Regions from separate parts of the Hungatella sp. SL.1.14 genome, predicted to be linked through region 2. Evidence: a T-box and tRNA genes for the amino acid it is inferred to sense, from the RefSeq annotation. Region 2 holds a T-box; the other regions hold tRNA genes.
What was found. The T-box of region 2 lies ahead of leuS (leucine--tRNA ligase). A T-box ahead of a tRNA ligase gene usually reads a tRNA of that ligase, here a tRNA-Leu.
Positions count from the first base shown of each region.

Region 1: it has a tRNA-Leu gene. The T-box ahead of leuS (leucine--tRNA ligase) is inferred to sense a tRNA for this amino acid. The anticodon was not compared.
Region 3: it has a tRNA-Leu gene. The T-box ahead of leuS (leucine--tRNA ligase) is inferred to sense a tRNA for this amino acid. The anticodon was not compared.

Region 1 is NZ_JANFYJ010000015.1:41,562-52,251, forward strand. It holds gene NE473_RS16575 (histidine kinase) at 1-1,030, opposite strand, end outside; tRNA gene NE473_RS16580 (tRNA-Leu) at 1,187-1,270, opposite strand; tRNA gene NE473_RS16585 (tRNA-Leu) at 1,447-1,530, opposite strand; tRNA gene NE473_RS16590 (tRNA-Leu) at 1,689-1,772, shown strand; gene NE473_RS16595 (sialate O-acetylesterase) at 1,854-3,782, opposite strand; gene NE473_RS16600 (carbohydrate ABC transporter permease) at 3,788-4,672, opposite strand; gene NE473_RS16605 (carbohydrate ABC transporter permease) at 4,676-5,548, opposite strand; gene NE473_RS16610 (ABC transporter substrate-binding protein) at 5,628-7,022, opposite strand; gene NE473_RS16615 (glycoside hydrolase family 20 zincin-like fold domain-containing protein) at 7,046-9,010, opposite strand; gene NE473_RS16620 (Gfo/Idh/MocA family protein) at 8,998-10,152, opposite strand; gene NE473_RS16625 (AraC family transcriptional regulator) at 10,409-10,690, shown strand, end outside.
Region 2 is NZ_JANFYJ010000004.1:66,425-77,114, forward strand. It holds gene NE473_RS05730 (P1 family peptidase) at 1-741, opposite strand, end outside; gene NE473_RS05735 (AI-2E family transporter) at 761-1,921, opposite strand; gene NE473_RS05740 (alanyl-tRNA editing protein) at 1,926-3,086, opposite strand; gene NE473_RS05745 (hypothetical protein) at 3,239-3,499, shown strand; gene NE473_RS05750 (hypothetical protein) at 3,607-3,756, opposite strand; gene NE473_RS05755 (hypothetical protein) at 3,831-4,376, shown strand; gene NE473_RS05760 (hypothetical protein) at 4,431-4,712, shown strand; gene NE473_RS05765 (L,D-transpeptidase family protein) at 4,715-5,572, opposite strand; gene NE473_RS05770 (hypothetical protein) at 5,698-6,084, opposite strand; gene leuS (leucine--tRNA ligase) at 6,280-8,694, opposite strand; T-box leader at 8,807-9,055, opposite strand; gene NE473_RS05780 (CPBP family intramembrane glutamic endopeptidase) at 9,189-10,094, opposite strand; gene NE473_RS05785 (elongation factor G) at 10,271-10,690, opposite strand, start outside.
Region 3 is NZ_JANFYJ010000015.1:27,662-38,351, forward strand. It holds gene NE473_RS16515 (phosphoglucomutase/phosphomannomutase family protein) at 1-850, opposite strand, end outside; gene NE473_RS16520 (glycoside hydrolase family 94 protein) at 847-3,255, opposite strand; gene NE473_RS16525 (6-phosphofructokinase) at 3,435-4,667, shown strand; gene NE473_RS16530 (ORF6N domain-containing protein) at 4,745-5,185, opposite strand; gene NE473_RS16535 (SufB/SufD family protein) at 5,601-6,527, opposite strand; gene NE473_RS16540 (ABC transporter ATP-binding protein) at 6,529-7,272, opposite strand; gene NE473_RS16545 (sensor domain-containing diguanylate cyclase) at 7,447-9,105, shown strand; tRNA gene NE473_RS16550 (tRNA-Leu) at 9,185-9,268, opposite strand; gene NE473_RS16555 (TRAP transporter large permease) at 9,386-10,690, opposite strand, start outside.

The DNA.
Region 1 (10,690 bases), on a different contig from region 2:
CAAAAGGCATCACCGAGGCCGTAGATTTCAGGTTATAGCGGAACAGTCTGCTCATGGCCTGTATCATCTTCTCCGTTGTCTCCGCCTCCTCCATCTCTGCGGCTCCTGCGATGGTATTTAACGTATTAAACAGGAAATGGGGATTGATCTGATTCTTCAGCATCTGAAGCCGCACTGCCTCCAGCTGCTTCTCTGCCTCGTGCTTCTCCTTCAGCGCCTCAATGTAACCCTGTGTGGAAAGCTTCATCCTGCAGAATGCTCGGACGAGATCCGCAATCTCATCCTCCCCTTCCGGCAAAACGGAAGGGCCGCTGTAGTCATTTTCCGCAATCCGCCTGGAATCCTCAGCCAGCGCCTGCACCGGTTTGACAATGTATCTTCCGACCGACCGGTTCAGCCAAACGACCGTGGCCAGTGCCAGCGCTCCCCAGAGAATCGTCAGTGCCGGAATCAGGAGAAACAGCGGAATCTGCTTTTCATATCTGCGGACTCCCGCAGCCACATTCATCTCCTGAAGGCTCCCGGCATAGCTTTTGATATAATTCTGTATCTGGTAGATCTCATACAGCTTATGAACGAATTCAGGATCATCCTCATCCATCGAAAGCAGTACCGCCTTCCTCTTCTCGTACGTATCATAGCTGTTTCTCACGGACCACGTCTTTGCGAAACGTTCCGGCCCTGTCTCATCGTAATCATACGGCAGAGCTTCCAGAGCCTTTCGCGCCGCATTGCATGCTGCTTCGTACGCGGCCCTGTTCTCCTCCGAGCGGTTCCGGATCATCGTCTTAAAGGTCCGGCTCTCTGTTTCCATCGCCGCATGAAAGGAAGCGCTTCGGGAGTTGTCCTCCAGAATCTGCCGGAACCCGTTCATACCAAATCCGGCGGTCACAAGGTTCATCAGAATCGAACAGGACACAGCAAAGGCGGCAAGTACGGTAATGGTACCTGCCTTTTTGCGCAGAGGCAGCGAAATCCATGTCCTGCGTATCCGGTCTCTGAATGATCCGTTTTTCTTCCCCTTGTCCATATTGCTGTCCTTTCTCTGCGGCAGGCAGACGCTGCTGTTCACAGCCTTCAGCAAACAAACGGCTTTACCGTCTGCAATACCGGTAAATCGAAAAAAGGATTTCATAAAAGGTCTTCACCTTTCACAAAATCCTCATCCGGAGCTTTCGCCCATTCATGCGGGAGATGGGACTTGAACCCACACGAGCATACACCCACAAGATCCTTAGTCTTGCCTGTCTGCCAATTCCAGCACTCCCGCACAGCTAGATTATAATACCAATAAATGGAGAAAATGTCAATATGTTTTATCATTTTTATTTTAATTTTTAGCCGCCGCAGGACGCTCCTGTCCGAACAGCTTTTTGACATCGGAGGAACATCGTCCCCGCATCATAGAAAAAGCCCTGCAGACAAATTATCTGCAGGGGCTCCTGATGCAGAAGAAGGGACTTGAACCCTCACGGTATTGCTACCACACGGACCTGAACCGTGCGCGTCTGCCAATTCCGCCACTTCTGCATGTCTCTGCAATCTCTCGCAGCAACAGTAATTATTATATTATAAAAGGGGCGTCCTGTCAATCACATTTTTACAAATTTTAGAAAATATTTTTTTGTGTATATTTTTGAAAAAATATTGACAATTCTCTATAAAAATGGTATCATAATCTTCGTTGTGCGGGAGTGCTGGAATTGGCAGACAGGCAAGACTAAGGATCTTGTGGGTGTATGCTCGTGTGGGTTCAAGTCCCATCTCCCGCATTATTTTTTTTGAAAGGCCATCGCGGCGGTGACTGATGTAAACCGTCCGATGGCCTTTTTCTGTTAAAACTTCCGGCCCTCTCAGCCCTTCTCTTTTATCAGGTACCGAAACGGCGACGCAGGCAGCTTTTGGGAATTACATAAATTCCCCTCCGGTTGATTGGACCATGCGTACAGCAGGACATCCGGTCTCCGCCCGCCAGACTCCGGCAGCGCCGCTCTCACCCGGTTGCCTTCCAGCGCGGCTTCCGCCGGTATTCTGCGGCAGATCACGCCGGAGCATTCCGGACTCTCCCCGCAAAACCCGTATTCAAAGCCGCACAGCATCTCTCCGTCAACAGTCTCCAGACCATCGTCTGCATGTTCAAAATGCAGCACAATCCCACTCTCCTCTGTCTCACCAAATGAAAACACCGGGCTCAGCCACGTCCCGCATTCCCCGTACGCCAGTTGAAACGCCGCCATGGCCAGCCGCTCTCCAACCGGTTTTTTACTCACCGGATGCAGATCATTCACTTCCCCGCAGTCTGTTGTGACGACCATGGCCGTATCGGGAATCGCGGTCAGGCCGCGCTGCATTTCCCGGAATTCCACCCAGTGTCCGGCATCGTACAGATCATAGCACGGCAGCTGCACAAAGAGCACCGGTAGACGGGAATTTTTCCATTTTTCCCTCCAGTCCGCCGTAAGCCACGAAAAATATCCCGGATAGGCTCCGGGCTCATCTGCATTCATTTCACCCTGATACCAGCAGATTCCCCTGACCGGGAAATCATGGAGCGGAGCGGTCATCGCCTGATACATCCCCAGGGGCATACGTTCGAAAAACGTCTGTTCCTCCAGGGGCTCCATCACCGCGCCCCGGCGGTATTCCCATCCGCCTGATATATCACTTCCCCTCCCATCCTCCCAGATAATCCGGTGTTTCTTCCCACGGGTGAAACCGCCCTGTCCGTGCACCGCCGCTACCCGCAGCACAAGTAAATTATCTCCCGCATTCAGACCCGGAAGCTCATACTCTCTCGGCGGATACCGGTAGGAGACGGATCCGGACATAATACCATTTACATAGAAAACATCGGCATCCGTAACCGTTCCCAGAGAGATGCGCACCGGTTTCCCCGCCCGGCTGTGCGGGATATTCACATGCTTCCGAAGCCAGACGGTTCCGGCGCCGCTCAGCTCGTCGTTTCCCTCCCAGCTGTCGGTAAGATTCGTTTTCTTCCACAAAGCATTTCCGGAACCTTCATCACCTCCGGCGGCCCAGTTTTCCAAAATACCCGGGTCCTTTTTATCGAGAAGCCTCCACCACGCGGCAATCCTTTCTTCATCCGCTCTCTGTACCCGCTTCACAAGGCCGGGGGCTCTTAACGCCTCCGCCTTCTCCAGTTCATCCGGGAACTCCCGGAGCGCCTCACGGCTCATCCATGCCTGAACCGGCGTCCCTCCCACAGCGGTCAGAACGAGACCGACAGGAACGTTGTACCGTTCATACAGCTTTTTTGCAAAGAAAAAGCCGACGGCGGAAAATACCGGAGTATATTCCGCTGCGGCCGTCTTCCACTCTCCGCCGGACAATTCGGCCTGGGCGGAGTCAAAATTCCAGCAGATCGGGACTGCAAACTGACGGATCAGAGGCGATGCCCCCTCGCGGTATTCCTCCGGGTACCGGTATTTTACCCGCTCCATTGGAAGCTGCATATTGGACTGGCCAGCCAGAAGCCAGACATCTCCGATAAAGATATCCGTAAATTCCAGAGCCTCGCCGCCGGACTTCACCCGCAGCTCATACGGCCCTCCGGCCGGAAGCGGCGGAAATACCAGGCGCCAGGTTCCGCCGTCTCCAGCCACCCCCCGGCGTTCCAGCCGCTTCTTTGCCGGTCCCTTAAGCTCTGCAAAAATCTCACACCCTGAGCGGCCTCTGCCGCGCACCACGATTTCTTCGTCTCTCTGGAGCACCGCGTGATTTGAAAGAAAAGGCGTCACAGAGAGCTGCATCTCACCTTCCATACACATCATCCTTTCACGCCGGTCGAAGTCACGCCCTCCACAAAATATTTCTGCGCGGAGAAGAACAGGATCAGAGCCGGAAGCAGAGCCAGGAATGACATGGCAAGGATCTGATTCCATTCCACGATACCGCTGCTCTGGTCGATGGACATTTTAAGAGCCAGCGCCACCGGATACTTTTCCAGGCTGGTCACATAAATGAGCGGCCCCAGGAAGTCATTAAAGCTCCATACAAACTGAAAGATCGTACAGCTGATCAGCGCCGGTTTCAGCGACGGCAGAAGAACCTTCATCAGTATCTGGAAGGAATTACAGCCGTCAATGGTGGCGGCCTCATCGAGATACGTGGGAATCGACCGCATAAACTGGATCAGCATGAACACGAAAAATGGTTCATTGGCAAAGATTGTCGGGGCAATCAACGGCACATACGTATTCAAAAGCCCCATCTGCTTCCACAAAATATAGAGCGGAATTCTCGTCACAACGGCCGGCAGAAACATGGTCGCCATCAGAAGGGAAAAGCAGATCTTTTTAAATGGAAATTCAAATCTTGCAAATCCATACGCCACAAGCGTACTGGAGACGAGACAGAAAACGATTTTCGGAATTACAAACTTGAAGGTATTTAAGAAAAATGTGGTGAAGGTATACTTCGTCCTCGTCTTCCAGCCTTCTATGTAGGGGGTAAAATCGATCCGTTTCGGAATAAAACTGATCGAAGTAAAAATCTCATTGTTGCTCTTAAAGGTGGCGCCCACCAGCCATATAATCGGATAGATCATGACCAGCGCCACGACAATCAGAACGATATAGCGGACTGCGGCACTGACCATTAAGCGCCTGCGCCTCCGGATTTCCACTTCGCTGTATCCACGCGTATTCTCCATCTTCTAATTACCTCCGTCCGAATAATAGACCCACTTGTCCTGTGTTGCAAAGAGAATCAGGGTCACAGCCACGATGATGAGGAACAGAATCCAGCTGGCCGCACTGGCGTATCCCATGTTGAAATACTTAAACGCGTTGTCATAAATATACATGGAAGTCAGATAGGTGGCATTCAGAGGACCCTTTCCCGTAACGAGGTACGGTCCGTTAAACTCCTGGAACGCATTGACCAGCTGCATGACCAGATTGAAGAAAATAGTTGGTGTGATTAACGGCATGGTAATATGAATAAACGAGTGCAGCTTCGTGGAGCCATCTACGCTGGCCGCTTCGTAGAGGTCCTGTGGAACATCCTTTAACGCTGCCAGAAAGATCAGCATGGCTGAACCGAACTGCCAGACCTTTAAGATGATGATAACGCTCATGGCGCCGCCCGGCGACGAGAGCCATGCCACCGGCTGGATTCCCACAACGCCGATGATACGGTTGATCAGTCCATCCTGCTGGAACAAAAATCTCCACAGCACCGCAACTGCCACATTTCCACCCAGCAGGGACGGAATATAGTAGGCCGTCCGGAAAAAATTGATGCCCTTCAGCTTAAAATTCAGAATATATGCAATAAACAGGGCAAACGCCAGCTGCAGCGGCACCGTAATGACGGTGTATTTCAGCGTCGCTGTGAGCGTGCCCAAAAAATCTTCATCCTTGAATAACTTCGTATAGTTGGCCAGTCCGATAAAATTAGGATCCCTAACCAGATTATAATCCGTAAAACTGATAATTAATGCATTGATAAACGGATATAATGTGAGAAAGACCATACCGATCAGCCATGGAAGGATATATACGAGTCCCATTTTACTCTTCTTCAACGAATTTCCTCCTTCTTTCTAACGGTTCCGGCAAAAGAGCGGTACTCTTCTGCCGGATAAGCCAGTCACATGGAATTTCTTACTTTCCGTAATCCTGTTTCAGTTTTGCAACCTGTTCGCTGGTAGCGTCGAAGATGGCCTGTGCGGCTTCCTCCGCCGTACTCTTTCCAAACTCAAATTTCTCGTAATTGCTTTCATAGGAATTGGTAAATACTGCGTTTTCAAAAATCGGGGAATTGTTAATGACCTTTGCTTCGTCGGTGAAATCGTACGCCTGCTTTACGGCCCCTTCAATCTGTCCGTCTGCCTCTAAGGAAGCCTTTGCCGCCCTGGAAGCCACCATACCGCGTGTCGATCCCATCAGCTTCGTCCCTTCCGGGTCATTTAAGATGTACTGTAAAAATTCAGCCGCCTCTTTCGGATTCTTTGTGTCCTTTGAGATTGCGAAGAGCAGTGACGGTTTTGCCATGGTTCCCTCGAATGCCGCGCCTTCGATGACAGGAAGCGGAGCCACTACCAGCTCATCGCCCTTGTCTTCCAGGGTCTTCGCGTTGGAGGCGATTCCGCCGGTCCATTCCAGGACTCCCACGTATCCGCCGTTAATGTACTTTGCATTCTGTGCAATCGATACCGGCTCATTGCCGACATTCTCAATGTAGTCTTTTCTGGAACAGAATACATGGGCATCCGCCAGATCTTTATACCAGAGAAGTGCTTCCTTATAGTCATCAACCGTGTAATTCATGCTTAAATCTTCCGCAAATTCTCCTTTTCCGGTCTTCTGCTGCAGATAGTAAACCGCAGCAAAGCGGAAGGTCGGGCTGACGATCATGTAAGTATTCGGATCCTGCTGTGTAAAGATTTTGGCAGCCTCCTTATACTCCTCAAACGTCTTTGGCAGTTCTGTAATACCGGCTCTGTCAAAGGCGGATTTGTTGACGTATAAGCCCAGCGTGTTCTGACCGTACGGAACCGCCTGCATCTTGCCTCCGGTCTTGCCGAATTCTAAGAATCCCTCGTCATACTGACTGAAGTCGAAGATATCCTTTACCTGGTCGAGATCGTAAAATCCCTCCCCATTGGGGCTGTACTGGATGACCCACGGATAGTTTACGGTCATGACATCCGCCGCGGTTCCCCCTGCATAACGGGTTGCGAAGGTCTCCTCCAGATTACCGAAGCCGGAGGGTTCACCGGTCACCTCAATCACTCCCGCATGAGCCGCGTTAAAGGCGTCGATGGCGTTCTGTGTCGCCTGATGGCGGTCGTCATTGCCCCACCAGGAAAAGCTTAATTTCGCTGTCTCTCCGGAAGCCTTTGCCGCTTCCGTCGGCTCTCCTTCGGCTTTCTTCTCTGTCTCCACAGCACCCGTGTTCTCTGTTTTCGCGGTGTTTCCCCCGCCGCATGCGGTTACTGCCATGCCTGCTGCCAGAATCGCTGCACATACCATAGCTGCTTTACTCCATTTTTTCATAACGATACCTCTTTCCTTTTGTTTTATTGATATATTCTTCTTCCCTTCTCATCGGGTATCCCCGATTTACGGTAAAAATACGTGTTCACCTGGTCACGCCAGTTCACGGCATTTTCATACTGCCATGCGAGGCGTTCCTTCACATTGAAGTAGCTCTCCTCATCCAGGGAGTCCTTTAAGCTGTCCCATAGCGCCTGATACTCAAGGACCTTCTCCACCCCCCGGAAATGGGTGTCATAGATATGCTGAATCACTGTTTTTCCCGACTGCAGCACATGGGTGTAGGGCACGTGGTGGAAAAAGAGCAGAAGCTCATCGGGACACGTCGAAAGGTCTTCATATTCCGCAAATCGCGGGTCGGAGTACTGTCTTGTATACGCGGTTCCCGTCTTCACGGTTCTGTCTCTTCCCACGCCGTCCCGGTCGGCATAGTGGTACGTTCCCCATCTGTCATACTCATATCCATCCACATCGACGCCGTAATGAATCTTTGGCCTGCACATAAACCCGACTGCCAGCGGACAGGTGTAATCTTCATAGACCTCTCTGGAGGTACACAGAAGCGCCGTCACCCGTTCTTCCTCTTCTGCCGTCAGACAGAAGCTCTGGCGAACCCATTCCCCGGCAATCTCCTCCGGTGATAAACCGTTATCCCACGAGAGTCTGCCGAAGCCGTAGAGATTGGCCTGCGCCAGCTTATTTCCCGTCCAGTTGGAATCCATGCCCACATTGCCTACGCCCGCAATCCCCGATCTGCTTCTGATCTGCGAATGGTTTCGCACCGCATCGTTCACGGTGAGCCCATCCCCATACTTCGTATCAAAATCCAGCGTCTCCTTCCACATCGGTACCAGGTAGCAGACATCCTTCTGATGTCCGGTGTATTCCTGCGTTATCTGAAATTCCAGGATCTGGTTTGTCTTTTCCAACGCCCCGAAGAGCGGTGATACCGGTTCCCGGATCTGGAAGTCAATCGGTCCGTTTTTAATCTGAAGAATCACATTGTCCTCAAAGTGTCCGTCCAGCTTTTTGAAAATATCGTAGGCAGCCCTGGCCCGGTCCGCCTTCCGGTTCCACCAGTCCTGGGCACAGTCGTATACGAAACAGCGCCAGATAATCAGCCCGCCGTATGGCCGGACCGCCCGGGCCAGCATGTTGGCGCCCTCATCGTGATCTCTCCCGTAGGTAAACGGGCCGGGCTCCCCTTCCGAATCCGCCTTCACCACGAAACCGGCAAAATCAGGAATTTCTTCGTAGATATGTCTCACCGTCTCTTCCCACCAGGCTGCGACCTCCGGATTAAGCGGGTCGGCATTCGTTAATCCGCCCACCGTCATGGGCGCCGCATAGTTTATGGAGAGGAATGTTTTAATCCCGTATGCAGCCAGAACATCCGCGATCTTTCTGATCTCTGCAGGCGCATCTCCCTGTACAAAAAATGTTTCCAGCTTATGTACATTGACATTGTTAATCGAAACTGCGTTGATCCCTGCCGAGGCCAGCAGCCTGGCATACTGGCGGATCAGTTCCATATCGCCCCGAAATGTGTTGTTGTCGAAAAATATGGATTCTCCCGCGTATCCACGCTCGATGGAGCCGTCAAAATTATCCCAGTGGTTGATCATGCGGATACTCTGGTCCGGTACTGATTCATATGGGAATTCTCCGGCGCGGTCCGTAATCAAAAGCCGGTACAGCCCGTACATGCCGTAGAGGGCGCCCGAAGCGGCCGCGCTCGCCACCACATAACCGTTTTCCGTCTCTTCGATCCGGTATCCCTCCTGTCCCAGCTTCTCGTCAGCCGTTCTCGAAAAGACGATGGCGGCCTCCGGCCGTTCGCAGCGCCGTACTTCCCCGAACAGCAGCGGCATCTCTCTCTCAATCGTCTCCGCAATCGCCGTATTTTCCATATCTTCCATATAATAAGTAAAAATCTTTCTGTTTTGCACTTGTTTTGCCAGCCAGCAGAAGTCTCTCAGTTCGTGCATGTTTTTTCGTCCTCCACAGCGCCTTCACTCGACTGCGCCTCTTTCTTTTCATAAAAATGCTTTACATTTGCCAAAAATCCTTTTTTCGTGTAAAAGGGGGAATCGGACAATATGGGAAGTTGGGCCGCCCTCCCGGTAAATCCAGCCTGGTAAACCGCGGTGATCACCTCCAGTGCCAGACGTCCGTCCATACTGTTCTCCGGCGGCGTCTCCCCGCCTTCTAAAAAGCGCAGAACCGTATCAATCTGTCCGGCATGTTCCGTGTAGGGAAGCGGCGGCTGTTCCTCCCGGATTTTCAGAAGCCTGTCTTCGGTCTCCCGGTTCTCAGCCGGAAAGCCGGTACGGTCCGAACGGCTGCTCTTCACCTGCCACGGAGACGAAAGCCCCGCCCTCTCGCACTGAAACACCAGCCTCTGCCCCTCCCCGTGCGTCACGAGGGAGGCCGTCACTGTGACGACCGCACCGCTGTTATAGGTGAGAACCGCCGCAGACACATCTTCCACCTCGGCGTTATCGTGGGCAGTATTACTTAACACCGCCGTAACGGTTTTGGGGCTTCCCATGATCCAGTTCAGCAGATCGATCTGATGCACCGCATGATTTAACGTGCAGCCGCCGCCTTCCTTCTCCCACGTTCCCCTCCACCATAAGTTGTAATACTCCCGGCCTCTGAACCAGAGGGACTCCACCTGCCCAAACAGAACCCGTCCCACGGCTCCGGAGGCGATCATATTCTTTAAATTCCGGTTATCCTGCAGATAGCGGTTCTGAGAGATGACACCCAGATAACAGCCCGTCTCCTTCTGCGCTCTGATCATCTCGTCACATTCCTCCAGAGAGGAGGCCATGGGCTTTTCCACCAGGACATGTTTTCCCGCCCTCATACAGGATACAGCGCTCTCCGCATGTGTAAACGGCGGCGTGCAGATGCTGACCAGATGAATATCCGGCCGTTTTACCATTTCCCTGAAGCTGCTGTAAATCTCCGTATCCTCCAAATGGTATTTTTCCTTTATGCGCTCCGCCTTCTCAGGCATGAGATCACATAATGCCACAATCCGGCACCGGCCGTGAAAGGCTGCGTATGCTTCTATATGGCGTTCTGAAATCACTCCTGTACCGATTATTGCGACACCGGTCATCGTCTCCCCTCCCTTTTGTACTTTTTACAACTGCACATTTCCGTTTTCCTATGCAAAATGTTTTTTAATATTGTTTATTTACAAATGCATTATAACAAGTTGCACAACAAAAATGAATGAAGGAATCAAAGGCCATTTGTAATTATTAAAGATTAAATTCTGTTTAAAATCTCCGTTGCGCATTTGTTTTGCCTATTCTATAATGAAACTGAACCGACAACCCCGATCCTGCGTTTCAGGAAGATAAGGAGCTTATATGAATCTGGACTTTAACAATATGATTCCTGAACTTCATTATTACATTCACAGGAAGTGCACGCCAAACTGGAAGATTGAACCCCATGTGATCCCCTTTATCGACATCACCTATGTCATCGACGGAAAAGCGGAATATAACATCGGCGGCCGCACCTACATTGTAAAAAAGGGGGATTTGATCTGCATTCCCCAGAACACCTTCCGCTCGGCCGTCAATATACCGGAAGATTTAATGGAATGCTACTCCACGAATATCTTCCTGCGCAATCAGTTCGGCCAG
Region 2 (10,690 bases):
CAACTGCCGGTCGGAAAGCGGCAGATCCGTCGCGATCACCGTCATGATGGACCCCCGGTCTAAATCAGCCGGTTTTATCTTTTTCTCCAGTGCTCTTCCCACCGGTTCGCCGCAGATCACCAGATTCTTCGTACTTCCAAAATTCGACTGTACCAGGGCGCCGACCGTATACGTGCTTCCTCCGGCGGTAAACTGCCTGGATGCGGAACCGATCCCGCCCTTTAAGCCGAAGCAGACGGTTCCCGTTCCTGCACCGACAGCCCCCTCTTCAAAATCCCGTTTCGCATCCCGGACTGCCGAACGGACTTCGTTAAGTCCGATGATCCTCTCCCGGATCATGTTTAAGCCTGAATCATTGCATTCTCCCACCACCGGATTGATGGTGGTAACCTGAATCCCTTCACGCTCACACTGTTCCAACATCAGATCGACCACAGCGTCATGCACCTTTCCCACATTGAGCGTATTGGTCAATGCGATAAAGGTCTCCAGCGTCCCCAGTTCTTCAATCTGAACCAGTCCCTGGCTCTTTCCAAAGCCGTTATGGATGTAGGCGGCGGCTGTCAGCTTTTTTCGGTAGGGATTGTCTTCACACGGCAGAATCACGGTAACTCCCGTCTTATGTTCTGCCGTATTCACGGCAGCGTGCCCCACCGTCACGCCTGCCACATCGCTGATCTTATTGAGGGGTCCGGGCGTCATATCGCCCGGTATGATTCCGTATGCCCGAATCCTTTTCATCACTGTTTCCTTTCCACGACTAAGACTGTGCTTTCACTTTCCCCCGGTTCTTTTTCTGCTCCTGATTCTTCTTTTCCAGCCTCGCGTAAACCGTTCCTCTCAGCAGAGAATACAGCACGGAGCAGAGCGGGATAAAGATCAGCATTCCCACGATTCCCATGGCGCTGCCGCCGATCGTCACCGCAACGAGCACCCAGATAGACGGAAGGCCCACGGAATTCCCCACCACATGGGGATAGATTAAGTTTCCTTCAATCTGCTGAAGGATAAAGAACACCGCCACAAACAGAAGCGCATCTAACGGTTTCACCATCAGCATCAGGAACGCCCCGATCACACAGCCGATAAAGGCTCCAAAAATGGGAATCAGCGCGGTAAAGGCGATGAGCACGCCGATCAGCAGTGCATAAGGCAGCCGCAGCACGGACAGCGTGAGGAAGAACATGGTTCCCAGAATCACCGCCTCGAGGCACTGTCCTGTCAGGAAATGGGAAAACGTATTGTAAGCCAGACCGGCAACTGACAGAACATGTTCCGTGACACGGTCCGGCAGAAACGCCCGCATCAGCTTCTTCATCTGAGCCGAGAGCGTCTCCTTCTGCAGCAGTATATAGATGGCAAATACAAGGGCGATTCCAAAGGTTGTGACGCCGCTGACGATGGAAACCGCTGCTGTGATCGTGGAATTCAGCACGGTGCTGGCCCCTGATGAGAGGAAGCCGATCACATCCTCGGAAAAAGACTTCCAGTCAATCTGGATTCCGTTGATATAATCCAGGATCTCCGGATTCTGGGCAAATAAATCTTCCGCCCCCTTCTTCACCCCTGCCAGGAATACCGGAATACTGTTCTGCAGACTCATAAACGTCTCAAACAGCTGGGGCATTACAACGAAAATGACTAACAGCAGCAGGCCCACCACAAACAGCAGGGTAAAAACCAGGCCTATGGGACGGCGCAGTCTGCTGTTTTCCTTCATGGGAAGCATTTTCTCAATCCTGCGCATGGGGACGTTTAAGATAAACGCCATGACGCCACCCAGCAAAAACGGTGAGATGAATCCGAAAAGCATCATGAACACCTCAAATACACGCCGGTAGTTCACGCCGATCACCACGACCACCACGGTAAATACGATAAGCCATCGCAGCTTCTTGATGTTGCTGTCATTTAATTCCATAAAATTACTCCTTTACCAGTCCTGTAAATGTCTCCAGAATCGCCTGCTTCGACGCCTGAAAGGTTCCCTGAGCCATCAGGGCGCTTCCACCGCCTCTTCCGTTTAACTCTTTGTTTAAGGTTTTGCTGAGAGCCCTCATGTCTGCGCAGCTGCTTCCAATCGCGTACTGATAGCTGCCGTCCGCTCCGGAACAGACGAGGACCACACTTCCCCTTCCGCCCTCGTAGAGCATGGTGCAGTACTGGCGCAGCTGGATCGGCGCCAGCCCTTCCTCGAACACCGCTAAAGGCTCCTGGCTGTACTGAAACTGCTCCATTCTGGCTGCAAACAGCTCCTGGTACAGCCGGTTAATCCTGCCGTCTTTTATTCCGTTCTCGTTCTTCAGCTTTTCCACAGTCTCCACGACTCTCTCCGGCTTGGCCGAGAGCATCACGGAAAGCTCCGTCACCGTCTTCTGTTTCTTCCGGTAATCCTTAAGGGCATCCATCCCGCAGAGCATGGAAACCCGGATGCCGCCTTTGTAGTGGATTGCACCGGTGATCTTAAAAATGCCGATCTCTCCGGTGGACATGACATGGGTTCCGCAGCATGCGCAGACATCGCTGTCGGGAATCTCAATAATTCTCACCTGGCCGGTCAGCGCCTTCTTGCTTCTGTACTCCATATGCTCCAGCGCTCCGGCAGCCGGATACAGTTCCCGGATCGGCAGATTCTCTGCGATTTTCCGGTTGACCTCCGTTTCGATCTCCTCTAATTCTTCGGCTGTGATCACTCCGTTAAAGTCAACAGTCACCTCCTCGCTTCCCATATGAAATCCCACATTATCGAACCCATACTTTTTATGTACCAGTCCTGAAAATATATGTTCGCCTGAATGGTTCTGCATGTATCCAAACCGTCTTTCCCAGTCGATGGTTCCCGCAACGGCCGTCCCTGCCTCCAGGGGACCGTCCGTCTCATGGATGATCTCTCCTGCCTTTTCATGGACATCCAGTACCTTCACCGGTCCCAGCCTCCCGGTATCCCCCGGCTGGCCGCCGCCCTCCGGATAGAAGCCTGTCCGGTCCAGCATCACCTGGTACCTGCCGTTTTTCCCCTCTCTGCAGTCTGTTACCACCGCCTCGAACGCTTTGACATATGGCTGTCTATAATATAATTTTTCCATAGATTCTCCTCTTTTCCCGTTTGTAACTAATTATACACAAGTATGGGATAAGTTCAATCATATGAATTCTAAAATTTTACGAAAAATGTGGAAACAGTGGCAAGCAGGGTCACATACATTTAAGTGTAAACAATTTATTTGGAGGAACAAATATGAGTGATCTGGCAGCAACAAATTGTGGATGTGGATGTGGCTGTGAATGCAACAATGGAGGAAGTGGATGCAACTTTATCTGGTTGATCCTGATTCTGTGCTGCTGCTGTGGCGGCGGCGGTGGATTCGGGGGCGGCTGCGGATGCGGCGGCGGAAGTAACTGCGGCTGCGGCTGCGGCGGAAGCAATGGATGCGATTTCATCTGGATCATCCTTCTTCTCTGCTGCTGTGGCGGCGGCGGTGGTGGATTCTGCTGCTAATACATGCAGAAAAAACCGTTCCACGAAACATAAAGACTGCGGTCCGGATATTCCGGGCCGCAGTTTTTCATTTATCCGTATCCTTCAGCAGGGCGGGAAGCGGACCATCACCGCCCCCGATTCTTATCCTGTCCCGGTGCGGCCAGCGGATTTTCTCCATTTCCTCCGCGTCCGGAATTTCTTCCCTGTTTTCTCTTTACGCACTCGTCGTCAATTTCATATACTGCATTGCCATCTATAATCAAACGATTTCTCATGTTTATCACTCTCCTGTAATACTAATATATGCGGCCGCATATATTGTCAACAAGAAAAGTAAGGATATCATGTTATGAACAACGAAAAAAATTCCCAGCCAGTTGACCTGGATTCCTTAATCGGTGATAACCATTTACAGATGATGAAGGCCGCGCTTCCCTATATGAGCGTAACAGAGCAGCGTTTTATCTCCCTCTTTGTCAAATTCAATGAGCTCCGCCGCACCGTGCAGCTGTTTGAAGATGAGGAGGTGGCGGCCATGGGCATCTGCTCCACCGGAGAAAGCACCGAAAAACCGGCGTCTCCCATTGATATGCTGGGGGCCATCAAACCGTTTGGAACACCGACCGAACAGGATTTAATCGATCTGATCATGAACTTTTTCCAGGGATTTAAGCTGGCAAGCGCAGTATCCGACGCGGTTCCCGGATCCATGGTCCCGGATCCCGATCCCACGGAAAATACGGCCAGGCAGGCGCAGACACCGCCTCCGCACCGCTCCGGCGGGCCGTTCGGGCGCATGTCCTTCGATCAGATCAAAAATTTTATTCCTCAGGAACAGCAGTCCCGGCTGGAGACCATGCAGCTTATGATGTCTGCCATGCAGCAGATGAGCTGACCTTACCGCTACATATCACTATAAAAGAATGAAAGAAAGGAAGAACAGCACTCTATGAATACAAACTGGAAACAGGACCCCCGCTTAAAGGGCATGGATCCGCAAAAACTCGAACTGCTGACCACATTCGCCAAAGAGGTGGAATCCGCACCGAAGGACCAGCTGATGTCCACGATCCTCACACTTAACCTGAAGGCCAATGAAAAAGGCATCCATTTTTCCGATCAGGAGACGGAACTGCTCGTCTCGATCCTGAGCGGGGGAATGAGCCCCGCCGAGCGGAAACGCATGGATACCTTACGTATGATCTCTAAAAATTTAGCAAAACGGAAATAACATTACCGGCCGTTCTCCTGCTCCAACCGGCTGATATCGGAAACAATGACGATTCTGGTATCTTCATCGACGCTTGTCACCAGCTTTTTCATATATTCCTCGGGCACCTTGACACAGCCCGAGGTCCCGGTATCGGCCGTCCCGTTCATACAGTGCAGAAAGATCGCGGAACCGTTTCCCGGCACACAATCGCTGTTATAATCCAGTGCCAGTCCATAATGGTAAAATGGAACCATGGCCGCCATATGCTCCGCTGACTTCCAGTCTTTTTTTGTGCTGCGCGAATCCACCAGCCGGTTATAGTGGCTGCTTTCCGGATCGTCCACCCAGTAATCGGTATCTGTCAGCCGGTGATACGGCAGAATACTGCCCGGATTTTCCTTCACGCCAAACGCCATGGTAAAACGATACGTTCCGAGGGGCGTCTTCTTGTCCCCCTCTTTCTTATCATCCGTCGCGCCGTTTTTCCCGTATCTCCCCATGGTCTCAAATTCTTCCGTCCAGATCCCCTCTTCATTCTTCGTATGGTAGGAAAGGCTGATATCCGCTCCTCCCTGTCCCACAACCAGGATCAGGCTGTCCGTTTCTGAAGCGGCCGCTATGTTCCCCATGAGCTCCTGTTCTCCGGCGTTCTTCTGCTCTCCGGCATTCTCCTGTTTTGCCTCTGCCTCTGCCTTTTCCGTATTCTTGTCCTTCAGACCAATGCCAGGGCCTTTTTCCTCCGGGCCATCGGTCCGTTCCTGCGGCCGGACCACCGGATCTTCGTTCATCCGTGCACAGGCCGTTGTTCCTGCAGTGCCGGAGCATGCAAAAAGGACCGCCCCTGTCATGACCAGCAAATATCTCTGATATCGTCTCATTGGTAATTTCCTCCGATTATCCTGTCTTCTGCTGTTATTATACACGGTACGGTCCTTTTTGTCATGCCTGAACGGCAATTTTGCAACAGTACAGACGGCTCATTTCCGCCGTCTGTACTGTTGCGCTATTTTAATCTTACAACATGCTGACAATATATGTACACATTCTTAATCTTTTTAGCCTGCTCCCCTTCTTCCCCCAAAATGATCGGCTGCGTGCCGGACGGCGTAATGTACAGCTTAAATGCAATTGCATCCTGGCCTACCTTCATCTGCCTGACCGGACGGTACTCGAACGTCCTGCGCTCAATTCCCAGATATTCGTAGATGGCATTCTCCAGATCCTTATCCTCAAAGCACCTGGCAATATCCTCCTCCGCATTCATATCCAGAATCGCTTTCGCTTCCTCAAACGTCAGATTTGCAAACCGGAAATCCCCGTCCCCCAGGACATGGGCCAGAGTCTCATTGTCAAGAAGCAACAATGGGTAACCTACACTCGACTGCTCCATAAAATACCTCCTTCATCTCCGTTTATTATAACAAATTTCTCAATTATCTGCTATTACTATTATCATAGCCATTTTTCTCTCTTTTGTCAATATTTTCTGATTATTTTATACTTGTTCGTTAATTATCAAACTATTATGTTTTTATTTTATCATGCAAAAAACACCCTTCGGCTGTCCGCCTCCGGGTGTCTGCTGCTATTTACATACAATATTGATAATTCTTCCCGGCACATAGATTTCCTTAACAATCGTACCTGTAATCTTATCTGTAACCAGCGCCCTGCCGGCCTCGATCGCTTCCTCTCTGGCTGTGCCTGCCGGAAGTGTTACGACCGCCTTTGTCTTTCCATTCACCTGGACGGCAACGGAAATTTCATCGTCCTTCATGGCTTCCTCATCGCACACCGGCCACTGGGCATGGAAAACGGTATCGCTGCCTCCCAGCTGCTGCCACAATTCTTCACCGATATGAGGGGCAAACGGCGCAAGCAGGATCACAAATGTGCGAAGTGTTTCTCTGTCGATTCCGCCGGTCTTCTTTGCCAGTTCGATGAATTTGTTGTTGTACTCCATGAATCCGGAGATGACCGTATTTAAATTAAACTGGTTAAAACGCTGTTCAATATCAAAAATCAGCTTATTGCGGAGACGCACCATCTCTCTTGTGGGTTCCGTCTCCCTGTCTTTGCTGTCCATCACAAGATTCCAGAACCTGTTTAAGAAACGGCTGACACCTTCAATTCCCCTGTCATCCCATTCTGCATCCAGCTCCGGCGGACCGACGAAGAGCTCATACATTCTCAGGGAATCACAGCCGTAATCGCGAACCAGCTCATCCGGGGATACCACATTTCCCTTGGACTTGCTCATCTTGATTCCATTCTTACCGGTGATCATGCCCTGGTTAAACAGCTTCGTAAACGGTTCGTCAAAATCGATGACACCGATGTCACACAGGAATTTCGTGTAGAACCTGGAGTAGAGCAGATGAAGCACCGCGTGTTCCACGCCTCCGATATACATATCGACCGGAAGATATTGATCCGCCTTTTCACGGGAGACAAGCTCCTTTTCATTATGGCTGTCCACATAGCGCAGGAAGTACCAGGAAGAGCCGGCCCACTGAGGCATGGTGTTTGTCTCCCGCTTGGCCGGTGCTCCGCAGACCGGGCAGGTGGTATTTACCCACTCATCGATAGCGGCCAGCGGGGATTCCCCCGTTCCTGTCGGCTGATAGCTTTCTACTTCAGGCAGTGTTAACGGAAGCTGATCCTCAGGAACCGGTACGCTGCCGCAGTGCGGACAGTGAATAATCGGAATAGGCTCGCCCCAGTAGCGCTGCCTCGAGAATACCCAGTCGCGCAGTTTGTAATTGACGGTCTTCTTTCCAATTCCACGCTCCTCGATCATCGCCGGAGCTTTCCTCTTTAAGACGGAAGACTCCATTCCGTTCCACTCGCCGGAATTGATCATGATCCCGCACGCCTCGGTGTAAGCCTGCGTCATATCCATGATCTCCACCCCATCCCTGGCAATAACCTGGATAATCGGGAGATCGAATTTCTTTGCAAATTCGAAATCTCTGTCATCGTGGGCCGGTACACACATAATAGCCCCTGTACCGTAATCAGCCAGTACATAGTCGGAAAGCCAGATCGGCACCTTTACACCGTTTATCGGATTGACGGCATAGCTTCCCGTAAACACACCCGTCTTTTCCTTATCCTGAAGGCGGTCCACATTGGATTTCATGGAAGCATCACAGATGTACTTCTCCACTGCGTCTTTCGTCTCCGGCACAGCCAGGCCCAGGGCCAGTTCATGCTCCGGAGCCAGCACCATGAAGGTCGCTCCGTAAAGCGTATCCGGTCTTGTCGTATAGACCTTTATCTTTTCTTCCCGTCCAGCCACCTGGAAATCCACTTCCGCGCCATAGGATTTTCCGATCCATTCAGTCTGCATCTTCTTGACCTTCTCCGGCCAGTCCAGTTTATCCAGATCGTCAAGCAGACGGTCCGCATAGGCGGTGATCTTTAGCATCCACTGTCTTAAATTTTTCTTTGTCACCGGTGTCTGGCAGCGTTCACAGCAGCCGTTTACCACTTCCTCGTTGGCAAGCCCGGTCTTACAGGATGGACACCAGTTAATCGGAAATTCCTTTTCATAGGCCAGCCCCTTCTTAAACATCTGAACGAAGATCCACTGAGTCCATTTGTAAAAGTCTGGATCCGTAGTATTGACCTCCATATCCCAGTCATATACAGCGGCAATCTCATTGATCTGACGCTTAATATTGGCCACGTTCTCGGCCGTTGATTTCGCCGGATGAACGCCCATCTTAATCGCATAATTCTCTGCCGGAAGGCCAAAGGCATCCCACCCCATCGGATGGATGACGTAATGTCCTTTTAATATCTGATACCTGCTCCAGACATCGGAGATCACGTACCCCCTCCAGTGTCCCACATGAAGCCCGCTCCCCGACGGGTACGGAAACATATCGAGACAGTAATACTTCGGTTTCTTCCCGTCATTGATATTGATGGGATTCTTTTTCCAGTTTTCGCGCCATTTCTTCTCAATTGCGCTGTGGTTGTATGATGCTGACATTATTTACCATTCTCCTTTCTGACTGCATAATCTGGAACTTCAGATATCATGGAAGCATTTTCCCATTATATCAAAAACGCGCCTCTTTCGCTGCGGCCGTTCAGGCCATAACGATAGAGACGCGGATTTCTTCCACGCGGTACCACTCTATTTCATACAGAATCTGTATGCGCTCATGGGATACGTATTCATATCCTTCCCATCGTAACGGCTGGGATGCCGGCCGCACCTACACAAAAGCAGCGCTTCCTTCAGTGAGCAACTCCAAGGCGAGTTCAGCCATCCTTCCCAACCGGCTCGCACCAACCGCCGGCTCTCTGCATGTTTCAGACAGCTTACTGTTCCTCTTCACAGTATTTATGCTGACTATGAATGTATCACACTTGCTGTAGCGTGTCAACCGCTATTTATGATTTTCCTCCAGTTCCCGGCACAGACCATGTCCGGCTTAAGACACCGATGCCCGGCGCGGCCGGTTACCGTCTGCCTCCCGCTTATGAGAGCAGGAACAGACCCACAGACACAAAGAAAAACAGAATCATGCCCAGATTTAAAAACAGGGTCTCAAACCGCCTCCCTTTTGGGATCACCACCATCGCCGGTTTCCAGGAGATCTCACGGCGGTAAATAATCAGAAAAACGATTCCCAGCACAACGGCTGCAAGCATAAAGATACTATATGCCATGGCAAACCAGATATTATCCGCTGCGTGAAGCGCTACGATTGATCCCAGAAAATTGATAATCGCATGGAATATAATCGTATACCGCAGCTTTCCTGTATTGATATAAACGTAAGCAAACACAACTCCCAGGCCAAAGGCATAGAAAAACTGATAAAAATTACCGTGGCTGAGTCCGAATAAGACTCCCGACAGAATCACCGCCACTTTATCACCGTAATGAGCAACCCGGTCAATCAACAGCTTTCTGTATAGAATTTCCTCAAAGATGGGAGCAGCCACCACCGTCAGCAGAAAGATCACACGCGTATCCAGATTTTCAATCAGCTCGCTGACCGGATTCACGAGAGGCTTCCCCTGAATTCCATTCACGATACTCATCAGAACAGTTCCGATGATATTCCCGATGTACATAATGCTGATGCAGGCAAAAAAAGCAACCACCAGCCTCCCCGCACCGAACGGCTGCTTCCGGGGTCTGCACGGAGTTCCCATATCCTTCACAATCAACCAGCATATCAGCGTTCCGAGCAAATACGTGGGCAGTGATCCCAGAATCACAATCCAGGTATTCCAGTCTCCCCTCCAGCCCATACTTCCCAGTACTCCGAGTATCAGCCCCGCTTCCATCTGCAGCAGAAGGCCCACCACCAGGAAGGCCGCGTATCCCACGCCCAGCCTTGAACACGTTTTCTTTATTTCTCTTAAGTAATCCATCCGGTATTTACCTCCTGACTCTTCTGAACATCACGTTTCCAAGTTTATCACATCTGTCTTCTGTTGACAAGGAAACTTGGGGAATCGCAGAGACCGGTCTGTTTATATCAAAGAGACAAAAGAGACGGAACGCACTTCTGTTCCGCCTCTCAATATAATTCTTTTCTTTTTTACGTTTATGATTCTGTCCTGTCAACCTTGGACGCGCGCTCTTCTACTTCCCGCTTCTGAACATCACCAGGAGCCTGCTCGTAGCGGCTGAATTCATATTCATACGTTCCCATACCGCCTGTCATGGAACGGAGGTCTGTATTGTATCCAAACAGCTCAGACATCGGAACGTCTGCCTCGATAACCTGCTTGCCGTTATGGTTGGAATTCATGCCCAGCACACGGCCGCGTCTGCGGTTTAAGTCACCCATAACATCACCGGTAAACTTATCCGGTACGGTAACCTTCAAAGAAGCAATCGGCTCTAACAGAACCGGGTTCGCCTCCATAAAGCCCTTCTTAAATGCCATGGTGGCCGCCATCTTAAACGCCATCTCAGAGGAATCTACCGGATGATAGGATCCGTCTGTCAGTGTCGCCTTCAG
Region 3 (10,690 bases), on a different contig from region 2:
TGGGATGGAGGAATTTGCCCGTATCGTCGATCACGCCCACACGGTCGGCGTCTCCGTCGGTAGCGATACCGATGTCGCACTTGCGGTCCACCACGTAATTCTGGAGACTTCTTAAGGTAAAGGCTGACGGCGCCGGCAGTTTTCCGCCGAACAGTGTGTCGTGTTCTTCATGGATCACCTGAACGTCACAGCGGGCAGTCGCCAAAATGGTCCGAAGCGATGTATTGCTGACCCCGTACATGGGATCAATGGCAATCCTCAAACCGCGGTCCCGGATCGCCTGCATATTGACGGCACTGATAATATTATCCAGATATTCATTTAAAGGATTGATCTCCTCGATGATTCCGGTCTCGATGCCTTTCTCATACTCCATCACGCGAACCGCCGGCTCCTCCGAATCAGAACCCCGGGTTACGCAGGCCGCTTTAAGCACTTCCTCCTCGATTCCATGAATATACCGTTCAATCTCCTGTGTCTGAAGTTCATCCGCGTCGCGGCCTCCCTTTGTAAACACCTTGATTCCGTTATAGACCGCGGGATTATGGCTGGCTGTAATCATCATGCCGTAAGGCATCTCATGGCGCATGACAAAGAACATGATGAGCGGAGTGGGGGCGGAACCAAGAATGAACTTCACTGGAACACCCTCTGCCGCAAACACTTCACTTGCCCAGATCGCGGCTTCCTTTGATAAGAATCTCCTGTCATAGCCGATAGCGATCCCCTGCTCCGCTACCCCCTCATCCTTCATTTTATTGACGAGAGCCCTGGACAGCTTCTGGATATTCTCCCTCGTAAACTCATCGCCGATGACGGCTCTCCAGCCGCCGGTGCCAAATTTAATCATGATTCTCCTCCTTTATCTCCCATGACAACAGTAACTTCATGACTGCTTCCTGCTTCTGACACAGGTATCTTACTTACCTTCCTGCCATCCAGTATCAGTTCCTTAACGCCCTTCATTACGCCTTCCGGATTCTTCACGGAGATACGGTACTCTGCGCCGCGCCATACGCGAGTTACAGAGAACTCCTTCCAGTCCGCCGGAATGCACGGATCAATCTCCAGGCTGTCAAACTGCGGGCGAATCCCCAGCATGTAGCGGGTGGCTGAAAAATACGCCCAGCCGCCGCTTCCAGTCATAAACGGGTGGCGTGCCCGGCCGTAAGCCGTATGGTCCTTTCCCATAATAAACTGACAGTAGGAATACGGCTCCGCCTCCCTGATCTCTATTATATCATTCTGATAGTAAGGACACAATGCATGGTAGAATTTCATGGCCCGGTCGCCTCTTCCCAGTCTGCATTCCGCAGCCCACGCCCATGGATTGGGATGGCTGAAAATGGATCCGTTTTCTTTGACGCCCGGATAAACTCTGGTGACAAAGCCAATATCATCATCCGGAACCGTATAGGAAGGGCCGTTCAGCATAATGCCGTAGGGGGTGTACAGATATTCGTCCACGGCATCCATGGCTTTTATCCCCTTTTCATAATCTGCAGCGCCGGACAGCACCGCCCAGCTGTTGGACTCCAGATGCAGCCTGCCCTCGCGGTCCTGGTGAGTGCCGATCTTTCTTCCATTTTTTGTGATGCCGCGGATATACCAGCCGTCATCCCACAGTTCTCTGTCGCAGGTCTCTTTCACCGTGCGGAGCATGTTGGTATAAACCTTCACATCCTCCTCTCTTCCCAGCCACGATGCCGCTTCCAGGAAATTATCGATCGCCCAGTAGTGGAGGAAGGATACGAGTGCGCTCTCTCCGCCTCCCAGATTCAGACAGTCGTTCCAGTCTGCCCGGAGCCCCTTGCAGACGCCGTGCGCTCCGATCTGTTTTGCGGAGAAATCCAGGATCTTCTTCATATGTTCATACACCGTACCGCTTCCGCCGTCGGCATACGTAATGATTTCATCAAAGAATCCGTATTCCCCGGTCTCCTTCACATACTCCACGATGGAGGCGATCAGCCACAGAGCGTCGTCAGAGCAGGTATCCTCCAGACCGTGGATCATATCAGAAACTTTCGGAGTCGGCACAACCGTAGGTGACTTGAAAGGCTTCACCTCCGTATCCGGGTCAAACCATTCCGGCTGAAACAGATGGAGACCGTATCCGGCCGATACGAGACCGCGAAGCAGTTCTACCAGCCTCTGGCGGCATTTTTCCGGATTAGAGTGAGGAACCGTCATGGCATCCTGCGCCGTATCCCGGTATCCCAGACCGGTCCGGCCGCCGACCTCGATAAAGGAGGCAAACCGGGAGAACATGACGTTGATCTCCGCCTGGTACAGTGTCCACGTATTGATCAGTGTGTTCATGCCTTCATCCGGGGTTTGGATCTGAAGGCGGCTGCATTTATCGTCCCAGAACGCCTTTAAATCGCTGTACGCCCGGTCGACCGCTCCGTGATCCGAGTACTTCGCCCGCATAGCGCGTCCTGCTTCCCGTTTCCCCTCGCCAAGCAGGAATATAAGCCTCGTCTCCTCTTCCGGCTCCAGCTCCAGACGTCTCATCAATGCGCCGCAGTGATTTCCGCCTTTCTCAGAGCTTCCGCTCATCTCCCCCCGTTCCACCGCCACGGGATTATCCTCTGTGTGGTAGAGGCCGATGAATTTGTCCCGGAGGCAATCGAAGCCGTCCGGTTTAAAATCTGATGTAAAGTACTGGTATCCAAACTCCTCATAGAATAAATCGTGCTCAATAATGCCGTCTTCAAAGGAAGAACCGGCGGCATACAGACTCATCTGAAAGTTTTTATTATCCATTTCTATATGGTGGAAGGAAAGCTCACAGTAAGAATACACGCTTAATTTCCGTTTTCTCCCGCTCTCATTTTTCAGCTTCACATCCCACAGTTCTACAGGATCGTCAATCGGAATGAACAGCGTCTGCTCCGCTTCGATTCCCTGGTAATCACAGCTGTATGTCGTGTAGGACAGGCCATGGCGGCAGGTGTATTTTGCCTGATCGAGAGGTTTTCCCACCGGCTGCCACGATATACTCCAGAATTCCCCCGTCTCATCATCTCTCACATAGACGTAATGGCCCGGCCGGTCCATCGGGACGGCATTCCCCCGAAACTTCGTAATTCTGTGGTATTCCGGGGATTTGTAGAAGAGATATCCGCCTGCCGTGTGGTTCACAACGGCGCACATATCCTTTACTCCCAGGTAATTGGTCCACGACGTGGGCAGATCTACCCGGTCGATCACATACTCCCTTTTTTCATTATCAAAATGTCCGTACTGCATCCCATCATCCTCCTCTAGTCGCTTACGTTCTATCTCAATTATAGAATTTTCACAAAAAATAGGTATGGCTGAGAGTGTGAAAATTTGTCTAACCTTGCGCGATCCACGAAAAGCAGGGGTTGCAAAGCCTGCGTTTCTATTATAGAATAGGGGGAGCGTCAAAAAAGGAGAATATACACATGAAGAAAAATGCAATCGTTGGCCAGTCCGGCGGCCCAACCGCCGTCATCAACGCGAGCCTCTACGGCGTCATAAAGGAAGGGATAAACCAGGAAGCCATTGATCACGTCTACGGCATGATTAACGGAATTGAAGGTTATATGTCCGGTACCTGTATGGATTTAACCGCGAATTTAACTTCAGATGAATTAGAGCTTTTAAAATTAACACCGGCGGCCTATTTAGGTTCCTGCCGTTATAAACTGCCGGAAGACTTATCCTCACCATTCTATCCGGCTCTGTTTGAGAAGTTTCGGAAGATGAACATCGGATACTTCTTCTATATCGGAGGCAACGATTCCATGGACACCGTCAGCAAGCTGTCCCGCTACGCCTCCCACCACCACAGCGAGATCCGGTTCATCGGTGTTCCGAAAACCATAGATAACGACCTCGTTCTCACCGACCATACCCCCGGCTACGGAAGCGCTGCAAAATATGTAGCCGATACGGTCCGGGAAATCGTTCTGGACTCCTCCGTCTATCAGCAGAAATCCGTCACCATCGTAGAGCTGATGGGCCGCCACGCCGGCTGGGTAACGGCTGCCAGTGCTCTCGCCCGTAAATACAAGGGGGACAACCCGGTACTCATCTATCTGCCGGAGACCCATTTCGATTTTGAACAGTTCACAGAGGATGTGACTGCCGCCCTGTCGAAGAACAGCACCGTCGTCATCTGTATCTCAGAAGGCATCTCGGATGCCAGAGGCAAATTTATCTGTGAATATGCGGATGCTGCCCGTCTCGATACCTTCGGCCACAAGATGCTGACCGGCAGCGGTAAGATGCTGGAAAACTTCATACGCGATAAATTCGGCGTCAAGGTCCGTTCCATCGAATTAAATGTCAATCAGCGTTGCTCCGGTATGATGGCTTCCGCCACGGATATTGAAGAATCCGTTCTTGCAGGCCGTGAAGGCGTAAAGGCCGCTGTCTCCGGGCTGACCGGGCGCATGATCTCTTTCCTGCGAAACGAAAACGGATCGTACCATTTAGAATGCGGTACGGTTGATGTAAATGAGGTCTGCAACAGGGAAAAACTCTTCCCCTCTGAGTGGATGAATTCCCGCGGCACCGATGTGACACAGGCCTTCCTCGATTATGCGCTTCCTCTGATTCAGGGAGAGGTGCAGAGGAAGACGGAATCGGGACGGCCGGTTTATCTTTATCGTAAGAGCCCGGTTCAAAAATAAAGGCAAATGCGCGTCAATCCCATTAAACAAAAGGGATTGACGCGCATTCTATTCTTATAATTTCTGCTTAAATGTGTCTAACAGTTCTTCCCCTGCTCTAATCTCCGCAAAATATCTTTTGTCATCCCAACGTCCTCCAAACGGCTGACCGCAAAACACCTTTTGCCTGCATCCTTTAAAGAGGCCCCTATATGATAAGACCTATTATCAATCAAAACAATCGATGCATCTGCGCTCCCGTTTGAGGTAACAATCTGTGACCTCAAACACATATACTCTTCATATGTAAGCTGAAAACGGAACGCTTCAGGGAATCGTGCTATATTTCGTTTAACTGCCTGATTAAAGACCTTCGTCTCCACCTGATAAAGATCCGCCAGATCACTATCCATCATAACCTGCCGGCCGCGTATCACGTATATTAAATTCCGTATTTGTATATCCTGCATGAAAATTCCAGGCAACTGTTTTTTCTTCTGTTCCAAAGTCTCCTCTATATTCCGCTGTTCTTTTTCCATAATGCCTCCTCATACATACCACATATACAATATCATTTTGGGCAGTCACAAAAGTCAGTTTAGAATTCAATCATATAACAAATACATGGGGATCATTGTGAATATCCCTTCTTCCTATCAGGAATTTTCCAAGAATGCCGTTTATTCACCAGCTGCTGGAATGAGAAACAATCAGAATAGAGAATTTAATGAAGAAAGAATCCCGCAAAGGGGAGTTTCCGCCTGCGATAAGTCGCTTTAGCGTCATGAAGCCTTGCAGATAAACCTGCAACCATAATTATCATATCATGAAGCCTGAATGAACACAATATCAAACTTTTTATATTATTTTTCCTTATGAATAAAAATCAGGATAAGCTGAAGAAACTCCTTAACTCATCAGAGTTTCTCCAATTTATCCTGATTATACCGCAGACTATTTCAAAAACCCATTCACAATCTGCGCTTCCGCTTCCGCCTCGCTGAGTCCCAGCGTCATCAGCTTGATAATCTGGTCTCCCGCTATTTTTCCGATGGCCGCCTCATGAATCAGGGCTGCATCCGTGTTGTTTGCCGTGATCTTCGGAATTGCGCTGATATTGGCGTGATCCATGATGATCGCATCACATTCAGAGTGGCCCGCACATCTGGAATTGCCGTTGATCTCCGCAAGAAACGTCTGTCTCGAATCATCTCTCGCCACCGCACGGGAAATCACGTTGGCGCTGGAGTCATCACCGTTTAAATTCACCACAAATCCGCTCACCGCCTCCTGAGCGCCGTGTGTCATCAGTCTCTCCTGGATAACCAGCTTCGCACCGGCTGAAAGCTCGGCCTTCGTGTTCCGGTTGGTGGAATCCACGCCCTTGATCTGAACCATCTCCATCTCCATGTAGCTGTTTTCCTCCAGATACACTTCGGTGCCCGGATTCATGATTCTCTTACCGTTTCCATCTCCCTCGCCGTAGTGTTTCTCCACGTATTTCACTTTGGAATTCTTTCCTAAGTAAAAACGGTGGATTCCGTCGTGCCGGGAATCCTGCTGCCCGCAGTTACTGATGCCGCAGCCCGCGACGATCACCACATCTGCGTCGTCTCCAATATAAAAATCGTTATAAACCACCTCGGTTAAGCCGCTCTCGCTTAACACAACCGGGATATGAACGCTCTCATGCTTCGTACCCGGCTTAATATGAATATCGATGCCGGTGCCGTCGTCCTTCGATGTGATATCGATGTTGGCCGTCGTATTCCGGCCCGCTGTCTGGCCGTTGGCGCGGAGATTATATGCGCCTTCCGGCACGTCATGTAAATCAGCGACTTCCTCTAACAGCCGCTTCTGAATCTCATCCATCTTTGCCATGTCATGCCTCCTCCTTGTTGTAGAACTTCGTACAGGCATCCACTGCGGAAGCTGTCCCCAGAAGATGAGGAAGGATATCATCCTTCGGGCCCTGCATGCTGATCTGACCGTTTGCAATGACCACGATCTCGTCTGCAATATCCAGAATTCTCTCCTGATGAGAGATGATTAATATCGAACCGTTTTTGATGTTGTGGCGCATACGCTCGAATACCGCAATCAGATTCTGGAAGCTCCATAAATCGATTCCGGCCTCCGGCTCGTCAAATATAGAAAGCTTTGTGCCGCGCGCCAGCACGGTAGCGATCTCGATCCGCTTCAGTTCGCCGCCCGATAAGCTGTCATTGACTTCGCGTTTGATATAATCCTTGGCACATAAACCTACTTCGGATAAATACTGGCATGCATCCGTAATGGTAAGCTGCTTTCCCGACGCAAGGCGCAGCAGATCGAATACTTCAATCCCTTTAAAACGGACCGGCTGCTGGAATGCATAGCTGATTCCGCTCTGAGCGCGCTCCGTAATGTTTTTCTCTGTAATATCCACCCCGTCCAGCTGAATTCTCCCGCCGGTCGGCTTCTCAATTCCCGCAATCAGCTTCGCCAGAGTCGATTTTCCGCCCCCGTTGGGGCCGGTGACGACGACAAATTTATTGCTCTCTATGGTCAGGTTTAAATTCCTGATAATCTCTTTCTGGCTCTTCTCATCCTGTACGCCAAAAGATAGGTTTTCTAATGTAAGCATATGTCTCCTCCTGTATCTCTTACTCAAACACCCGCACATGCTAGTATACACCATTTTTCCAATCTTTACTATATTTTTTTTCATATCGGTTCTTTTTCCCGCCTCCTCTTCATACAATTATAACAATATCCGTTTTACCATTCATAAGAAAACACACATAAGGGAGAAATGTATATGAAATCCGATATGATACTTGACAACATACCCTGCGGTATCGTAAAGCTGAAGGCCGTAAGCGGCTTTCCTGTCCTCTATGCCAACGATGAATTTAAGCAGCTGCACGGAGCCGCAAAACGCCTGGAAGACATCGTGGAACCGCCGGATTATCAGGAACTGGAACAGGATATTCTGGGGCATCTGGGTGATGCGCCGGCACGTTTTGAGTTTGAGTTTCGAAGTCCAACAGAGGGAGGAGACTTCTGCTGGTACCTCATCCGCATCAATTACGTCCCCGGAGGCGGGGAAGAAGTGCTGTACGGCATCCTGATTGATATAAACGACAGAAAGAAACGGCAGGAAGAGTTACTCATCCGAGAAGAGCAATACCGCCTCGCCAGCCGGCACTCCGGATGCAACATCAGTATCTACGACATTCCTTCGAAAACGCTCTGTCAGCCGCACGATTCCGCATTTTCCTTTCCCAGTCCCATTTCATGTCCGCCAACCCCTGATTTCATTATCGATAACGGTATCATTCACCGGGAGAGCGTCCAGGATTTTCTGGACTTTTATGATTCTATGGAAAGGGGCGTCCCGGAAGGGAAATCGATCATCCGCATGAAGATGAAAAGCGGAGAATACCACTGGTTCTCCGCCTGCTACTCTCTTATCCGCGGACAGAACCGGGAACCGTTGAGAAGCATCATCTCCTATCAGGATATTACCGGACAGTATGAAAAAGAACTTGCCTATCAAAAATGGATGGAGTACATGAACGAGCAAAAAAAAGACTGTATCGGCTATTACGAATACAATCTCAAATACGATCTGTTTGAGGAGATCATGGGAGAGCTCACCTCCACCCTTCCGGAATACGCCCGGAACACCTTCTCAGACATCATCAATTACATCGCGGAACACTTCATATATGAAGAGGACCGCGAAAACTACCTAAAGGTATTTAACCGCAACCAGCTCCTCTACCATTATTACCACGGCAACCGCTCCCTTCAGACGGAACACAGAAGACTCCGCCCCGACGGCACCACCTACTGGTGCCTGGGACTGATCCAGATCGTCCCCGACCCGTATACCGACACCATCAAGGCGTTTATCCTCATCAAGGACATCGACGAAGAGAAAAAGGAGGCTTTGACGCTTCAGGAAATGTCGGAACAGGATTCCTTAACCGGCCTGTTAAACCGCGGTACCTCGGTCCGCGCCATCCGCCATATTTTAAAGAACAGCCAGGATCACCATATTCTGATTATGCTGGACATCGACCGGTTTAAACAGATCAACGACCGGTACGGCCACCAGTTTGGAGACAAAGCGCTCCGCACTGCGGCCGCGCGCTTAAAATCAGCGCTCCGCCGTGATGACATCTTCGGCCGCCTGGGCGGAGACGAATTCATCATACTGCTGAAAGACGTCTCCTACTCCATGGACCTATATGCCCGGCTGGAGAATCTCTGCAGCCTGATCGGCAGCGCCCTGGAGCCGGAGGCACATATATCCGGAAGCATCGGCACCGCGGCCTTCCCGGAGGACGGGACTACCTTCGAGGCGCTCTATGAGAAGGCCGATATCGCACTGTATCACGCCAAGCTGCACGGGCGCAACCAGTACGCCGTGTATGAACCCGGTATGAGCATGTCGAAGGATATGGAGTGACAGACTCCCTCAAAGAAACAGAGAACAGGAGCGGCGGTATCCTTCGTGATACCGCCGCTCCTGTTCTCTGTTTCTTTCGTGCAGAAGAAGGGACTTGAACCCTCACGGTATTGCTACCACACGGACCTGAACCGTGCGCGTCTGCCAATTCCGCCACTTCTGCATTGCCATACAGCATATAATTGTACGAATTGGTTGTCCAATTCATACAATTATATTACTATATTTATCCAAATTAATCAAGTACTTTTTTCAATTTTTCAAAAATAATTTATTTTCCTTATACATACCCCAGTAATCCCGGCAGCCACAGCGACAGGATCGGTACGTAGCTGACCAGCAGGAGGACGATAAAAATAGCCGTAAAGTAAAGGAGAAGCGGCTTGATGACATTTTCAATTTTCGTCTTACCTACCTTTACACCTACAAACAGCGTCGTGCCTACCGGAGGCGTGATGGTTCCGATACACAGGTTAAAGATCATCATGATGCCGAAGTGGACGGTATTCATTCCCAGCTTCTGGCAGATGGGCAGGAAGATCGGCGTAAAGATCAGACACGCCGGCGTCATGTCCATGAATGTACCGATGACCAGAAGAAGAATATTGATGATAAAGAGAATAACATAACGGTTATTGCTGATGCTCAGCATGGCTTCCGATACTGCAGACGGAATACCGGTAAAGGCCATAACCCAGCTCATAATGCTGGAAACGCCAATCAGGAAAATAATAATTCCCGTCATCTCCGCACTGTCCAGGAAAATCTTCGGCAGTTCCGTAAGCTTAATCGACCGGTAGAAGAACAGGGACAGAATCAGGCTGTATACAACTGCCACCACGCTCCCCTCCGTCGCCGTAAAGATCCCGGAGATGATTCCTCCGATTACGATAATAATCATCAGCAGACAGGGAATCGCCTGGAAAAACACCTTCACCTTTTCGCTGGCGGAATACCGCTTCGTACTGCGGTAGCCGCGCTTTTTCGCAAAAAAGAAGATCACCAGCATACAGGCAAGTCCCCAGAGGATTCCGGGAATATAACCCGCCATAAAGAGCGCCGCAACAGAGGTTCCTCCGCTGACTAAGGAGAAGGTAATCATCACGTTGCTCGGAGGGATCAAAAGTCCGGTTGGCGCCGTCGCAATATTGGCCGCCGCTGAGAAATCACGGTCGTATCCCTCTTCCTCCTCGATCGGCCCGATGATGGAACCCATGGCGGAGGCCGCCGCAGTACCGGAGCCGGATATCGCTCCAAACAGCATGTTGGCTACCGCGTTGGTGTGAGCCAGTGCTCCCGGAATTCTTCCGGTAAACAGTTTTGCAAAATTAATGAGACGGATGGCGATACCGCCTTTGTTCATAATGTTTCCGGCCAGGATAAAAAACGGAATGGCAAGAAGGCTGAACACCGAAATTCCCGAAAAAATACGCTGTGCTCCTGTAAGGACTGCCGCTCCCGTATTTAAAATAGGCAGTATGGCACAGATGGAAGAAACCGCCAGGGCGACCGCGATCGGCACGCCTGCAAGGAGCATAATCACCAGAAGGACCAGAATAATCAGTCCGCACGCTATCGCTATTGT